2 regions of the Jeotgalicoccus huakuii genome follow, and region 1 is predicted to be linked to the other one. Evidence: riboswitches for the same ligand, from Rfam matches in the RefSeq annotation. Region 1 holds a riboswitch; the other holds the start of a gene.
What was found. A riboswitch is a leader RNA that binds a small molecule or an ion and turns the genes downstream of it on or off. The one in region 1 is predicted to bind S-adenosylmethionine.
Positions count from the first base shown of each region.

Region 1 (6,131 bases):
GGTTCAATACTCGTCATTAGTTTCTTTACTGCCCCGGCCATGACTGCTTATTTAGTTTCTAAAAGATTATCTAGAATGATTTGGCTCACACTAATTATTGCAGCATTCAACAGTATAATCGGCGGCATATTTGGTTATTTCACAGACACCTCTATATCAGGTAGTGTCGCAACAGTTTCATTCATCACATTTATACTAGTGTTTATGACTCAAAAATTCACTTTAAGCCATAGAAAACCAGTAAATTAAATTTGCCTGTTTTATAAAGTTTCTTCATAATTAGACATGAAACTTGTGAATGGAGGGTAACGATGAGCCCCACTAAAGAAGATTATTTAAAAGTGTTATTTGAACTCGGTGCTTGGAAGATTCAAGTGCCCAACAAAGAGATTGCAGAGCGGTTAGGTATATCACCACCGACTGTCACTGAAATGATGAACAGTCTCGTCAAAGCCGGCTGGGTCACATATATTCCATATAAGGGCAGCATGTTAACTGATGAAGGTGCAGAATATGCAAAGAAGCTCATTCGTAAGCACCGTCTTTGGGAAGTGTTTCTCGTGAAAAACCTTAATTTTGAAAAGGACGAAGTTCATGATGAAGCAGAGCTACTGGAACATTCAACGAGTGATCTTTTAGCAGACCGCTTAGAAGCGTACTTAGATTATCCAAGTCATTGTCCCCATGGCGGTGCAATCCCCTTAGATTTAATGGAGAAACAAGAAAAAGTGTCGATTCGTCTGTCTGATGTTGAACTGAATCAACCAGTCAACATCGCACGTATGCTTAATGAGGAAAAACTCGTTCATTACTTCCAACGTGCCAATCTAAATGTAGGTGATCAGATTAAAATTTATGAGGTGGATAAAACTCTTGATCTTCTATTCATTCACAACATAAGTCGTGATGAAAACGTTGAACTCAGTCAAACCATTGCACAATATCTCTTTGTTGTTATTGAGGAACAATAAAAATGACCGGTGCGTTAGAATTCTAACGCACCGGTCTTCTATATCATTTCATTAGAGCATGTACCCTAATAATTATTATTCACCTAAATAAGATTTAAGCATCCAGTTGTTTTTCTCAACATCTTGAGCAATTGCGATGAACATATCTGCTGTACGATCGTCACCAGCATCTTCTGCTGTTTTAACTGATTGATTTAATTCTGCAGATAACACTTCGAAGTCTTCAGTTAACTGTTTAACCATTTGTTTAGCATCAAGACCATATTCGCCTTCTTCAATGCTAGACTCTTCTAGTGATTCTGTAAGTTTAGCAATTGGCTCTCCACCTAGAGTAAGGATACGCTCTGCTAAATCGTCTACATATACTGCTGTTGCATCGTATAACTCTTCAAATTTAGCGTGTAGTGAGAAGAAGTTAGGTCCTTTAACATACCAATGGTAGTTGTGTAATTTAGTCCATAATACTGTGTTGTTCGCTAATTGCTTGTTTAATACTTCGATTACTGCTGTTTTTTCTGTAACTTGTGCCATTATAAAATCACCTTTCCCTTATATAATAGTATGAGTTTGCGCAACTACTTATTTAGAATCATTATTATTTATATATTTATTATAGCAAGGATAGAATACTTAATCAAGTCCTATTTAGAATTATTATAAATAAGACTTTATCTATCTCGCTAACAATAATCTCTACCCCTACTAAATTATTGTAAACATAAAAAAATGACTGATTTATATTAAACCAGCCATCTTCAAACCTTCTACTAACCCGTTGTCGTCCACATGACAGGTTTGATATCGACTCACTCTTTTTGCCTCATCAACAGCATTCCCCATAGCAACACTATTTTTAACTAAGGTAAGCATTTCTACATCATTCGGTCCATCTCCAAATGCATATACCTGTTCTATGTCGACACCCATTTTCTCTATCAACATTTCTATCCCTTTAGCTTTAGAACCACCTTTAGGTATGACATCAGTAGCAAAGTCATGCCATCTTAAGAAGTAAACATCGTCATATTTGTTTTCATACGCTTCTTCTTCGCCATCTGTACAAAACAACAGCGCTTGATGAATATCATTATTATGGTAATACGCTTGATCTTCAGTGACTTCGAAGTTTAACTTTAATGATCCGATGCCACTTTGAACATGTTTATGTTCTCTCGTACTCACTCGAAGATCGTTCTCATCACAATATGCGATTGGATGATCATTTTTATAAGCTTGTTTAGTCAGTGCATCAAGTGTTTCATCCGAAATCGGATTTTCATAGATGACCTGACCCTCGTAGACAATATATTGACCGTTGTAACTAATGTATGTTTCAATACCTAACATTTCTCTTAACTCTTTAAACATAAACGGACCACGACCTGTCGCAATTGCAACAATATGTCCTTGTTCCCTGAGTTGTATTACAGCATTTTTAGCATCTTCAGGCACTTCTTTAGAAGTGTTATATAATGTTCCATCTATATCAAAGAATATCAATTTCTTATCTGTCATATGGCACCTCTTTTGATTTAAATAATATAAATACTCGATAAAATAATCACTGCAGCAATCAGTATAATCCAAATTACAATCATAACCAGATTCGCTTTATCGTAAAAAGCTGTATACAAGAGAAAATCCGTCATGATATTTAATAGTAATTGTAAGATGATTACTAAAACTAAAGCACTCAGACCTAAAGTAATATTTCCCGAGAAATACAAGATGATTGAAGTGATGTAAACCAGTGTCATTACAATGAAGAATATTCTTTCCTTCATCACTAGATTTAATCGCATTATCTTTGCAATCGTTTCTTCTTCATCATTAAAGTAACGTCGTTCATCGAATGAAAAATGGATTCTATCTTGGTCAAAAAATGAGGTTGCCGCAAATTTAATTAATAGTCCTGCAACTAAAACAAATAAAAGTATATGCATAATTTCTCCTACTGACTTACAGCTTGTTTAGCGAGTTGGTCTGCAAGTTCGTTAAATTCCACGCCTGTATGTGCTGCCACCTTATAGAAATGAATATTAATCTTCTTATTATATTCATGCATCGTTTTAACATAATTTTGAGTGACAGAATTCTTCGCTCTCCACTCTTCAGTATACCATTTTTCTAATCCTGCATAATCGTAGTGCACGTATATATCACTATAGTCATGATGAATCGCCCACTCCACTGCATAGAGAATACCTGCTATTTCTGCCGTTACGTTCCAAAGATTGACTTCAGGGTCGACCTCAGTCGGTTCACTCGCTTGGTGAATAACATGATCGTCCACTATAAACACCGCACCAAAGCCTGCCTTTTCACTTCTTTTGTCATAACTACCATCCACATAGGTCACAAGGGCACCTTTAGGAATATCTACTGTTTCATCTTTTAAATTATCGATAAAATTCTCAGCTTCTTGTCTTGTTTTAAATGATTTGAATTCTGCACCACTATAACCTTTGACTGCATTTTGACAGTCCGGCCAATTAGTGAATATGCCTGTTTGATGTCCTTTACGCACTGCATAATATTTCGCCATAACGATACTCCTTTAAATAAATAAAACCACTCATGATTGTACCATGAGTGGCAGTTTCCTTATAATAATTCGTCAGCAAGTGAGATGACGTAACGTAATTTTTCCCACTGTTCTTCCTCAGTTAAAACATTTCCGTGGTGTGTCGAAGAGAATCCACATTGTGGACTTAAACGAATCTGTTCTTTAGGTACATAATTGGTCGCTTCTTCAATACGCGCTTTGATCACTTCTTTATCTTCTAATTCACCACTTTTTGAAGTCAGTAAACCGAGCACAACAGCTGGGCCACCATCAGGAATTTCTTTTAGTGGTTCAAAATCGCCTGAACGATCATCATCATACTCTAAAAAGAAACCATCAACATTTTCCTTAGCAAATAAGACAGGCGCAATCTTGGCATATGATCCTTCAAATGCCCAAGTAGAACGGTAGTTTCCTCGGCATAGGTGGGTAGTAATTACCATATCTTCTGGTTTCACTTCTAGGGCGCCGTTCACAACTCTTAGAGCTAGATCTATAAGTTGTTCGCGGTTATAACCACTTTCCTGATACGGTTCTTCTTCTGTATTGAGTCTTGCAATATAAACATCATCTAACTGTAAGTAGCGACAACCGACATCATAGAATGCCAAGATGGCATCCTGGTAAGCTGCAATAATGTCATCTGCATATTCTTCAATGTCCGGATAGATTTCTTTATTACGTACACCATAGTTGAAAAATTGGTTAGGTGAAGGAATGGTTTGTTTTGGAACAGCTCTGTCTCCAACGATTTCCTTAAACAAGATAAACTCTTTCACGTGTGGATGGTTTTTATCGAAAGAAATCTTACCGATGTTGCGGATATTATAGGCTTCTGTCTTCATGCCATTGAATGAGTATCCTTCTTCAGGGATATAGCCTTCAAAGCCACCAACATGTTCCATAAAGTCAGTGTGCCAAAAACGGCGGCGGAACTCGCCATCCGTAACAGCCTTGAGGCCGACTTCAATTTGCTTATCCACCACTTTCTCAATTTCTTCTGTTTCTATTTTAAATAATTCGTCTTTACTGATATTACCTGCTTCAAAGTCTTTTCTTGCTTGATGTATTCTGGCAGGACGTAATAAACTTCCTACGTGATCTGCTTTAAATGGTGCTGACATGTAATAACCTCTTTCAATATTGTTTTTAAATAAATAAAATCCCCTTCTATCTTGTTTAAGATTTAAAAGAGGAGTGCTTTACATGTCCATCTTCTCATCTTTAAGTCACAAGAACTTTAAGGAATTAGCACAGTTCCCCTAAGGGTCCGCTGCTGAGGTATCGACGGGCCTGTTCCCTCCACCTCTCTGGATAAGAATTTTATTTACTTAATTGAACATTATATTAGCACTAGCCATAATATTCTGTCAAAAAACTTATGAATCACTAAGTGAAAACACTTTCTTCATATATATTATAGACTTTGTTTTTAATGTGTAATAGTATATCTCTTATGCTTTTAATAAGGAGGTTAATATGAAGGATCAAGCTTCAAGACAACTTGTCATTACAATTTTTATGATCGGTGCCTTTGCAGTCGGCATGACTGAGTATGTCGTAACCGGTCTATTAACTCAATTTGCAGCAGATTTAAACGTTGAAGTTTCTACAACCGGTTTACTCTTAAGTGTCTACGCACTCAGTGTTGCTGTATTTGGTCCGGTGATTCGATTATTAACGTTGAGATTTTCTCCGAAATTACTCTTAATAATTTTAATTTCTATATTTATAGTTTCTAATATTGTTGCCGCGACCGCACCAAATTTTGAAGTATTGCTATTATCGCGCTTATTATCAGCTTCTATGCATGCACCCTTTTTCGGTGTCATGATGAGTTTAGCGATGGCAATTTCTCCACCAAATAAGAAAACCGCTGCAGTTGCCCTAGTAAATGGTGGGCTCGTCATCGCAGTGATGCTCGGTGTACCATTTGGTTCATACATTGGTGCCTTGTTAGACTGGAGAATCGTCTTTTGGATTATCGTTACCCTCGGCATAATCAACTTACTTGGACTCATACTATTCACCCCAAACTATAAGACAGGTGAAGCACCGAAAGTCTCTAGTGAATTGTCAGCATTAAAAGATAAGAATGTCATCATGTTAATGATTACGATTATTTTTGGATACTCAGGTGTATTTACTGCCTATACGTTTTTAGAGCCCATGTTAAGAGACATTGCTGGTATGGGAGACTATGGTGTCACTTTTAGTATGCTAATGTTTGGTACTTTTGCAGTTATTGGTAACTTCTCATCCGGTCGAATTCAACCCGGAAAACTAACTGGAGCAGTGACTTTGGTTATTCTGTTCTTAGCCATCGTCTTATTCGGTTTAACCTTTATGTTAGAAGTGCCTTATCTTGCCTACCTTGCTGCTGGATTATTCGGCTTAGGCACATTCGGAATTTCACCAATGTTGAACTCTAAGATTATTTTTGCAGCAGTTACCGCACCCGCTTTAGCCGGTACTTTGGCTGCTTCAGTTTTCAATCTTTCAAACTCAATCGGTGCATCACTCGGTTCACTCTTATTGACTAACGGATTCTCGTACCGTGAGATTACCTTCATCGCCGGTGGTATGTTAGTATT
Region 1 covers NZ_JAVIYN010000002.1:12,564-18,694, forward strand. The annotation lists gene V6E76_RS01060 (metal ABC transporter permease) at 1-249, shown strand, start outside; gene V6E76_RS01065 (metal-dependent transcriptional regulator) at 312-971, shown strand; gene V6E76_RS01070 (Dps family protein) at 1,047-1,502, opposite strand; gene V6E76_RS01075 (Cof-type HAD-IIB family hydrolase) at 1,707-2,486, opposite strand; gene V6E76_RS01080 (hypothetical protein) at 2,504-2,914, opposite strand; gene V6E76_RS01085 (ribonuclease H family protein) at 2,923-3,516, opposite strand; gene V6E76_RS01090 (5-methyltetrahydropteroyltriglutamate--homocysteine S-methyltransferase) at 3,576-4,661, opposite strand; SAM riboswitch class I at 4,753-4,858, opposite strand; gene V6E76_RS01095 (MFS transporter) at 5,017-6,131, shown strand, end outside.

Region 2 (6,131 bases), on a different contig from region 1:
TAAAAGTATACGCTTACAAAGGAGTATTCATGAATAAAGAAAATATTAACCGTCTCATTTATATGTACATATTAGTATTTGTGGTTATCGTTATTGTTCAAATTATGTTTTTAGATGGAATTAACTGGGCAAGTACCATTGTCATGCCTGCCCTTGTTGCTCTGCTCTCACTTGGCTTTCGTTCAAATGTGAAAAAAGATGAAGAAATTGCGCGTAAAGACGAAGCGAACTACAGAAATAAGAAAAAATAAAAGGAACGAATCTTAGTAAAAAAGTACTAAGATTCGTTCCTTTAACTATATTTTTATAAATTAATTGAGGTCACTTTCGTTTCAGTGTAAGGTTCTAAACCTTCAATTGCACCTTCTCTTCCGACGCCACTTTCTTTTAGACCACCAAATGGAATATTTGCAGCACTAGGTGCACCGTTATTCCAACCGAGTACGCCGAAATCTAAAACATCTGTTAAATACACACCCGTCGCATAATTTTCAGTGAAGTAATATGCAGCTAAACCAAATTCTGTACCATTTGCCTTGGCCACTGCCTCATCTAAGTTACTGTAGCTTTGGATCGGGGCAAGTGGTCCAAAAGTTTCCTCTTTCATACACAACATGTCATCGCTGACATTAGAAAGGACTGTGGGTTCTATGAAGTAACCTGCTTCTTTATTACCTTGTCCACCAGTTTCAACTTTCGCACCTTTACTGATCGCATCTTCTAATTGATTCATGACCTTATCATAGCCATCTTCATCAATTAAAGGCCCAATTTTTACTCCGTCTTCCATACCATTACCCATTTTTAACTCTTTAACTTTTGCTGTAAGTTTTTCTGTGTATTCTTCTAGAACATCTTCGTGAACATACAGTCTATTTGCACAGACACAAGTCTGTCCCGAGTTCCTGAATTTGGAGGCAATCGTACCTTCTACAGCTTTGTCAATATCTGCATCCTTATGAACAATTAATGGTGCATGTCCTCCTAGCTCCATCGTTACATTTTTAACAGTTACAGATGCGTCACTCATTAGTTTTTTACCTACTGCTGTTGAGCCTGTAAATGTGAGTTTCATAATCTTATCAGATTTTGTAAATATCTCACCAGCATCTTTACCAGAGGCATTGACGTACTGTATTACACCTTTGTCAAAACCTGCTTCTAATGCTAAATCAATAAATTTCATTGCGGATAATGGTGTCGCACTAGCCGGTTTTACAATAAAGGTATTTCCCGCTGCTACTGCTGGAGCCGCTTTTCTGGCCATCATTGCAACTGGGAAGTTCCATGGTGTGATTGCCGCAACGACACCAATCGGATGGCGCGTAACAACGATACGGTTGTTTTCTTTTGAAGATGGTACTGTACGTCCATATATACGTTTAGCTTCTTCTGCGTAATATCTAATATAACTGTTTGCATAGTCGACTTCACCCAGCGCTTCAGTTAGCGGTTTTCCGCCTTCTTTCGTTACAAGTTCTGCAATTTCTTCTTTATTTTTATCAATTTTGTCAGCCCATTTAAAAAGTAAATCGGCTCTTTCATAGGCAGTGAGTTGTTTAAATGATTTAAAAGTCTCATCTGCTAAGTCTATTTTCTTTTCTATATCATCTTGACTATCTTTCTGCACTTTCCCAATTTCTTCTCTTGTTGCGGGATTAATTACAATAATTTCTTCTGACATTGTTTTTCCCTCCAAAAATAAAATCGTCCTATAAATAATTATAGGACGATTAATTTCAATTTACAAAATTTAAGATCACAGACTCTGTTCTAAAATTGCATCTGCAATTTCATCTAAGTCTTTAACCGTATATTGGAATCTGCCGTGGAAGACATATTTCAAGAAGAATGCTTCTAGGTCTTCTTGGCCGACAATTACACGGATTGATGGATCTTCTGAGTAGTTTGTAATTGAGTAGTTACCATTATCTTTAGGGTTAAAGTAAATAATCGGTACGATATCATATTGTAATTTCAACTTGTTTTTAAGCTTCTCTGCAGTAATCTTCGTCTCATCGATGACACCATTATAGTGATTAACAGATACGTTTTTCTGGTCTGCTTTTTCGAAGATTAATGTTTGTTCTCGTTTCTTATCTAGTTCGAGTAAGTCAAAGAATGATTCTACATAAGGGACTGTTTCAAATTGTGCTTCGTTCACACCATGTAAAATGTGTCCACTCCAATACTTAGAATCAATCAAGTAGATACCCGTACGTGTTAAAACTAAATGGTCGATTTTACGTGTATTCGTATAATTTCGTGAAGGTAGGAATACATTAGATAAGATAATCATATCGGATTCGCGAATTTTCTCATCTTTGACCAACTTATCTTTTAACTGAATCAATGCTAAGTCTGTTAAATATTCACCTTTGTCTACTGAGAACTGATGTAAACTTGATAATTTGTTATCGAGTAAAGTCGTATCATTATAATACTTCTCATTTAAATTCGATAATTCTTTTTTGTGTTCAAGTCTTTCTGCTTCATGTTCACTTTCGTACTTCTGTACTAAAGATTCTTTTTCTTTAGCGTGATTGTCTTCAACAACTTTCACTTGATTGCGATGTTTAAAGTAATAAACTAAAAACCAGATTACTACTATAAGAAGAACGACAGCAATCGCAATAAAAATGGGATTCGTAAAGATTTCCGTGTTCATAACATTCCTACTTTCCAACAGTGCTCACTTAGCGATTTCTTAATAATTCTTTAAGCGCATCGACCTTATCTAATCTTTCCCAAGGTAAGTCAATGTCTGAGCGCCCAAAATGGCCATAGCTTGCAGTCTGTTTATAAATTGGCTTTCTTAAGTTTAACATATCTATTATTCCATCTGGTGACAAATCAAACAGTGCTCTAATGACTTCAACAATTTTATTTTCATCATATTGTCCTGTTTTAAATGTATCAACAGAGATAGATACCGGTTGAGATACCCCAATTGCATATGCTAATTGGATTTCACACTTATCAGCAATACCACTCGCTACAATATTTTTAGCAATATAACGGGCTGCATAAGCTGCTGAACGGTCCACTTTTGTTGGATCCTTTCCAGAGAATGCACCGCCACCATGACGTGCATATCCTCCGTAAGTATCCACTATAATTTTACGACCCGTTAAGCCAGCATCCCCTTGTGGACCACCGATTACAAAACGACCTGTTGGATTGATGAAGTATTTAGTTTCATCATCTAAAAGATGTTCAGGTACAACTGCTTTAATCACATGCTCTAATAAATCATCATATATTTCAGAAGCAGGTATGTTCTCATGATGTTGAGTTGAGATAACAATCGTATCCACACGGAGCGGCTGACCCGCTTCATCATATTCAACTGTCACTTGAGACTTACCGTCCGGTCTTAAATAAGAAATCGTCTTATCTTTTCTTACTTCTGTTAGACGTCTTGAAATTTTGTGAGCAAGTGCAATAGGTAAAGGCATGAATTCTTTCGTTTCGTTAGTTGCAAATCCGAACATTAAACCTTGGTCACCTGCACCAGTTGAAACCCCTTGTGATTCTCTCGTTTCAAAAGCATTGTTAACACCAACTGCGATATCTTCTGACTGTTCATCAATACCAGTTAATACTGACATCGTCTTATAATCAAAACCGTATTTAGCATCCACATAGCCTATTTCCTTAACTGTTTCACGAACTGTCTTAGGAATATCTACATAAGTTTCAGTACTGATCTCCCCTACAATTAAAGCAAGACCTGTATTAACTACAGTTTCACATGCCACTCTTGCATATGGATCTCCTTCTAAAATTGCATCCAGAATCGCATCAGAAATCTGATCTGCAATTTTGTCTGGGTGTCCCTCTGTGACTGACTCTGATGTAAATAACTTTCTTTCTGACATTAAAATTCTCCTTTATAGCTAAATTAGCTATCTCCTAAAGCAAAAAATAAAGCCTTATTCTCCACATAAACATAGAGAAAAAGGCTCGCCCTTTTCCCTTATCGCTCAGAATTACTCTGCATTCTTTAGCACCTTTCTTGAAAAGGAGGTTGCTCTGGCTTCACAGGGTTTGATCCCTCCACCACCTCTTGATAAGAGATAACTTAGCTATATATTACAATATTGATATGTGATAATCAAGATTTAGACCAAATCAAACTAATATAATAAGTTAAATTTATTTCTTAAATTAGAAATGTGCATCATTACTTATAGATGTGCTCTTATTATAGTGTTATCGTAAAAAGTAATGTGTTATACTAATTTCTAAATAATGCGTTTTAATTCAAATATTTTTGGAGGCGAATCATGGTTAATCACAAGAGTTTAATCGAGGACTTAGTCGCTAAATCCTCAACACACAAACAACTATCAAACAGTGAACTAGTAGAGGCTTCTTTACGACGTGGTGAAGCTACATTAACAAACACTGGTGCCCTACGTGCTCAAACTGGTGAATATACAGGCCGTAGCCCTAAAGATCGTTTTGTCGTAAAAGATAGCGTATCTGAAAATAAAGTCGATTGGGGAGACGTTAACCAACCAATTTCCGAAGAGATATTCGACAATTTGTTTGAAAAAGTTACTACATACTTAAATGAAAAAGAAGAGTTATTTGTTTTTAATGGCTATGCTGGTGCTGATCCTCAGACTCAACTTAAACTACAAGTTGTGAATGAATTCAGTTGGCACAACATGTTTGCTAAAACTATGTTCATTCGTCCTGAGACTAAGGAAGAAGCATTAGCGATCGATCCTGAATTTACAATTGTCTCTGCACCAACTTTTAAAGCAGACCCTGCTGTAGATGGTACAAAATCAGAAGTATTTGTACTCGTTTCATTAGAGAAGAAAATAATTCTTATTGGTGGTACTGAGTACGGTGGAGAAATGAAGAAATCCATCTTCTCTATCATGAACTTCTTATTACCTGAACAAGGTGTAATGAGTATGCACTGTAGTGCAAATGTTGGAGAGAACAAGGACGTTGCACTATTCTTCGGTCTATCTGGTACAGGTAAGACAACGCTATCTGCAGACCCCGAACGTGATTTAATCGGTGACGATGAGCACGGTTGGAATGAAGATGGGGTATTCAATATTGAAGGTGGTTGCTATGCTAAAACAATCAACCTATCAAAAGAAAAAGAGCCCGAAATTTTTGAAGCAATTAAATTTGGCTCTGTTTTAGAGAATGTTGTTATTGATGAAGAAGGTAATCCGGATTATGATGATGATGCATTAACTGAAAACACACGTGCCGCTTACCCACTTAACCATATCGATAACGCACGTATTCCATCAGTTGCAGGTCACCCGAAAACAATTGTCTTCCTGACAGCAGATGCATTTGGTGTATTACCGCCAATCTCTAAATTATCTAAAGACCAAGCAATGTATCACTTCTTGAGTGGGTTTACATCGAAACTTGCAGGTACAGAACGTGGTGTCACGTCTCCACAACCAGTATTCTCAACATGTTTCGGTTCACCGTTCCTACCATTACATGCAACAGTCTATGCAAATATGCTAGGTGAATTAATTGATAAGCATGATGTTAACGTCTACCTGGTTAATACAGGATGGACGGGTGGAGAATACGGTGTTGGTAAGCGTATGGATCTCAAACACACTCGTTCAATGGTTAGACGCGCAATTAGCGGTGAATTAGAACTTGGTGAATTTGTTAAAGATGATGTCTTTGGATTATCTATCCCTACTGCTGTCACAGGTGTTCCTGAAGAAATTTTAGCGCCGGCTAATACTTGGGAATCGAAAGATGCTTATAATGAGAAAGCACAAGCACTAAAAGATCAGTTTATTGAGAACTTCAAAAAATTCGGTGAAGAATCTGCAGAAATTGCAGCTAAAGGCGGATTTTAAACAATAATTATATACAAAACGGACCCAACAATTATACTTTGTTGGGTCCGTTTATTTTACTGACAACCATGTTCTCTTACTTCATTATATAGATGAATAATACATTCATCTTTTAACAATTCGCTTTTATCTTCATCATCAATATCTTCAATTTGTGTGACTAACTTAGGCCCTAGTGTCTCATGATAATCTTGTAGTCCATCCAAGCGTTCTATGTTACAACAGAATGCCGCTTTACTAAAGGTATCTTCACCATCATTTACTGTG
Region 2 covers NZ_JAVIYN010000004.1:106,870-113,000, reverse strand. The annotation lists gene V6E76_RS03505 (hypothetical protein) at 30-251, shown strand; gene V6E76_RS03500 (NAD-dependent succinate-semialdehyde dehydrogenase) at 305-1,684, opposite strand; gene V6E76_RS03495 (nuclease-related domain-containing protein) at 1,760-2,668, opposite strand; gene metK (methionine adenosyltransferase) at 2,697-3,881, opposite strand; SAM riboswitch class I at 3,977-4,079, opposite strand; gene pckA (phosphoenolpyruvate carboxykinase (ATP)) at 4,290-5,864, shown strand; gene ytkD (RNA deprotection pyrophosphohydrolase) at 5,921-6,131, opposite strand, start outside.
Region 2: another riboswitch for S-adenosylmethionine. It lies ahead of metK (methionine adenosyltransferase); the one in region 1 lies ahead of V6E76_RS01090 (5-methyltetrahydropteroyltriglutamate--homocysteine S-methyltransferase).